DNA from 2 places in the Halomonas sp. IOP_31 genome. Region 2 is predicted to be linked to the other one. Evidence: predicted binding sites of a transcription regulator. Region 2 holds the regulator's gene; the other holds the start of a gene.

Region 1 (2,196 bases), on a different contig from region 2:
GCGAGCCGGCGCTGGCGCTAATCCCCGGTGCGGCTCTGGTCGACGCCTTCAGCGGCAGTTGGGAGAGCGTGAGCAACCAGGAGGTGATCGTTACCACCCAGGTCAGCGAGAACGACCGCATCCTGTATTCGTCGTCGAATATCTATTACATCAACGGTGACGATGCAGGCCAGTACGAATCGCCCAAGCCGTTACCCGTGACCGATGCCTGGTGAGAGAGCGCCTACAATGAAATCGATCCAATGCCTATTGCTGCGCGTCGCCCTGGCCAGTGTCATGGCGCTCGGCGCCGGTTGCGCCTCCAACGGCAGCGACAGCTATAGCGTCACCAGCAACGCCACGGTCGACATACTTGCGCTGGTGCGCGAAACCGCCGCCGATCTGCTCGCTGACACCCGCGAGCTGGACCCAACCAAGCCGATCGTCGCGGCGAGCTTCGTCAGCATCGACGACCTGAGCGAATCGTCGACTTTCGGTCGCACGCTTTCCGAGATGTTCGCCTCGTCGCTCAGCCGTGCCGGGCTGATGCTAATCGAGGTCAAGATGCGCAACAGCCTGTTCATCGAGGAGCAGACCGGCGAGCTGATCCTGTCGCGGGACATCCGCCGGCTTTCCGCCTCGCATAACGCCCAGGCGATCCTATTGGGTACCTATGGCCAGGGTCAGAGCATGGCTTACGTCAATGTGCGCCTGGTGCGTACCCGCGACAACGTGGTGCTCGGCGCCTCGAGCGTGCAGATCCCGCTGGATCGTAATACCCGTGCGATGCTGCCCAACCGCTGGTAGTGACTTGCCGTGCATCGATCGAGCCCGTGCCGGTACGTTCAAGTCTCGCCCCGCCAGGCCGATAGGTCATTTGACAGGCTCGCCCATCGCGCCTGCTGATAACCAACCACACCCCTTCGGCATGCACCGCGAGGCTGGCCATGAGCTCCCCTTACATCGACCCCATCACCGGCGCTGCCGCTGGCGTGATCAGCGCATCGGGCAACGGTGCGACAACCCCGCAACAAAGGCTCGAGCGGGTCCTTGCCCATCTCGCGGCGCCGCCTGGCGTGGCGAAAAACGCGCAGGCGTCGCCGGCGGACGAATCGAGCGCCACCCAGAGCGAGCTGGTCGAGCCGCTTCATCGGATCAACGCGGTCATGCGCAGCTACGGCCTGGAATTCGATCTGCAGTCCTACGACAGCCGCGTGGTAACCCGCGTCGTGGATCGCGAAAGCGGCGATGTGATTCGCCAGATCCCCAGCGAAGAAGTCCTGCGCATCGCCGAGAGCCTCGCCCGGATGCAGGGCCGCCTGATCGAGCTGCAGGTCTGATTCACTCAACGACGGGACAAGGCCAATGGAATGGCAACCCGCCTGATCCGTGCCGGAGACACAGCCAGCAGGAAAGACAAGGAGACAGGTCACCGATGACACTTCAGCGCACAGCCTTCAATCATGGAATACGCAAGGCCATGCTCATGAAGCCTCGCCGGCTTGCCGCGCTACGCGCAACGCAGTTGCTCGACACGCCCGACGAGGTACGCTTCGACAGTCTGACGCATCTTGCCTGCCGCCTATTCGATGCGCCGATCGCTTATATCAGCCTGCTCGACGCGGATCGCCAATGGTTCAAGTCGGCTTGCGGGCTGGGCTTTCGCGAAATGCCCATCGAATATGCCTTCTGCGTCCACACCCTGGAATCGGGCACGCTCACGGTCATCGAGGATGCACAGGCTGACCCGCGCTTCGCCGACAATCCCTATGCCCGCGGCGAGCCCTACATTCGCTTCTATGCCGGCACCCTCATCTACGGCCCCGACCGGATGCCGTTGGGCACCTTCTGCATCGTCAGCGACACACCGCGCACCTTCGATGCCCGGGAGCGCGAGATGCTAAAGGGTCTGGCACACCTGACCACGATCGAGATCGAGCGGCGTAGCGCTCACCGCGGGGAGCGCCAGAACCCTCCGAGCGGCGCCTACCCGCGCGAACGGGGTACTGGGTTGCCACCAACGCCGATCAGTGTCGAGGATCGCTGGCAGACGCCCTACGCTGCCAGAAATACGGCTCACAACGGTGCCGCCCTGCAGGCTCAGCTCGATAAGTTTCGCGCCACACTGGACGCCACCCTCGACCTGATCCTGATCGTCGATGAGCAGACCCGGCGCTTTACGTATTGCAATCAGGGCGCCATCGAACGACTGGGCTA
Region 2 (2,196 bases):
GCGCTGAGCGCAAGGCCACGTCAAGGAGCAAAGACATGACACGCAGATTACGTGGGGCGCTGATGGTTGGCGCACTGTTCGCCCTGGCGGGGTGCGCCGGCTCGCCGACCACCGAACGCTATACCCTGCCTGCCCCGATGAATGACGCAGTGTCCGGGGTGGGCACGTCTGACGCCGCGACGCCAGACTACAGTCTGGTCATCGACCGGGTGAGCGTAGCAGGCTATCTCGACAACCCGGGTATCGTGCTGCAACCCGACGCGATTCGCCTACGCCAGGCCAGCCGTCACCAATGGGCCGAGTCGCTCGACCAGCAACTCGGCCGGGGGCTGCGTCAGCGGCTCGCCGCGGAACTTCCCGACACGCGAATTCTCGTGGAAGGCGATCCCCCCGAAGCCCTGCATCTGCAAGTCAATGTCGAGCAGTTCCAGGGCCATTACCAGGGCGTAGGCATGGCCAGCGGCTACTGGCAGTTGCGAGCAGCGAACGGCGATCTGCTGCTCGAGCGCAACTTCTCGGCCAGTACTCCGCTCGCAAAGGACGGTTATCCGGCGCTGGTGCGCGCGCTGGGAGCAAGCTGGGACAAGGTGGCAGCGAATTTCGCCGCGCAGATTCGTCGACTGCGCGCCTCGGGCACGGTCGACTAGTACCGCGTCACAGCAACGCTTGCGCCTCATCGGAAGCCAGCTGGCCGCGCAGCCGGGCTACCGCCTGGCTATGCAACTGGCAGACTCGCGACTCGCTGACGCCGAGTACCGCGCCAATCTCCTTGAGGTTGAGTTCTTCCTGATAGTACAGCCCCAGCAGCAGCTTTTCGCGCTCCGGCAGCTTGTCGATGGCTGCCACCAGACGCGCCCGCTGCTCGTTGCTTACCAGCGCATCGAAAGGCGATTTCGGTGACGATTCGCCCCCCTCCGGCTCGCCGCTCTCCTCGATCAAATCCTCGAAGCCGAGCAGGTGGCCCCCGTTGGTATCGGCCAGTCGCTGATGATAGTCAGCGAGACTCAGCGATAGATAATCGGCAATCTCGCGCTCCTCGGCGGGACGCCCGAGTTGCTGTTCGAGACGCCGGGTAGCCTCGTCGATCTCCCGCGCGTTACGCCGCACGCTACGCGGCACCCAGTCGCGGCTGCGCAGCTCATCGATCATCGATCCGCGTATGCGCTGGCTGGCATAGGTGGTGAAGCTTGCCCCCTGGTCGGCGTTGTAGCGTCCCAGCGCATCGAGCAAGCCAACCATTCCGGCCTGGACCAGATCATCGAGATCAACGCTGGCCGGCAGCCTTACCTGCAGTGCCAGCGCCTGGCGCCTGACAACCGGCAGATACTGGTCGAGCAAAGCATGCTGATCGATCTTACCTTGTGCCGTATACATTCCGCGTCTGGAACCTGTGTGACCGTGGCAGCACCCAAGCGGCTACCGATAGGGGGATTATTACTCCGCGCCGTCCCGCGCCAAGCGACGAATACCCCATTTCGTGAAAGGTTATTCAAGCTTTTAGCGCCGCGCTGTGCCTCAGCATCAGGCTTTTCCGTTCAGTGATAGTTGACGATCAACTGCAGGTCTTCGATCCGCAGCGGCGCCGATGGGCGTGCCGATTCGGGCAGGCGAAAGCGCATCACGAAGGGCCCGGTGGCGGCCAGCCCGGCCAAGGCCCTGCTCTGCCCGCGCGGGGTGGCGAGCCACAAGCAGCGCTGCGGATGACACAGCCGGGCTTCCAGCCGCGCGCTACCCGGCGGCGGAGTAAACCGCCAGCTAACGGACGTGATCTCGGCACTGGTTGGCGCCACAGGCGGTTGGAGCAGCTGGGAGACGACCTCGCGACCCGGCGTATACAGCCTGACGCTCGGCGCCTCGCCGACCCAGCTACCGGCCGCCCCGGCGCTGGCGGGCGCAGAAAAGACAGCCGGCAACCCCAGGCTGGTCAACCAGAGACTCGCCAGGGCGACGCCCGAAGAGCGCCGCAGGCCGCGCCACGCCGAGCGCCGAGCGCTCATCGCGATGCCTCGGAGGGGAGCCGCGGACGTCGCGGCAGCGGCACGATCCAGAGTTCGAGGCCCAGAAACTCGGCCGCGGCCTGCTGAAGATTGCTCAGCAAACCCGCTCGCGAGGCAAACGGCGGATGCACCAGCAGCAAGCGCTTGGGACCACCGCGTTGAGCAAGCCGCTTGAGCGTGCGATAGGCACGGCGAAAGC

What was found. The regulator FliA, encoded in region 2, starts transcription of late flagellar genes. The targets are predictions, from matches to a motif close to CTAAAGTTNNNNNNNNNNCNGCCGATA.
Region 1: a site for FliA is predicted at 824-850, ahead of K7I12_RS10030 (flagellar protein FlaG). Genes of this name have one in related genera too.

Annotation. Positions count from the first base shown of each region.
Region 1 covers NZ_JAIRBP010000016.1:17,946-20,141, forward strand. The annotation lists gene K7I12_RS17515 (hypothetical protein) at 1-21, shown strand, start outside; gene K7I12_RS10020 (hypothetical protein) at 69-215, shown strand; gene K7I12_RS10025 (FlgO family outer membrane protein) at 229-786, shown strand; gene K7I12_RS10030 (flagellar protein FlaG) at 927-1,319, shown strand; gene K7I12_RS10035 (sensor domain-containing phosphodiesterase) at 1,460-2,196, shown strand, end outside.
Region 2 covers NZ_JAIRBP010000012.1:34,545-36,740, reverse strand. The annotation lists gene pqiB (intermembrane transport protein PqiB) at 1-7, shown strand, start outside; gene K7I12_RS08360 (PqiC family protein) at 36-647, shown strand; gene K7I12_RS08355 (RNA polymerase sigma factor FliA) at 655-1,374, opposite strand; gene K7I12_RS08350 (flagellar protein FlhE) at 1,536-1,997, opposite strand; gene K7I12_RS08345 (hypothetical protein) at 1,994-2,196, opposite strand, start outside.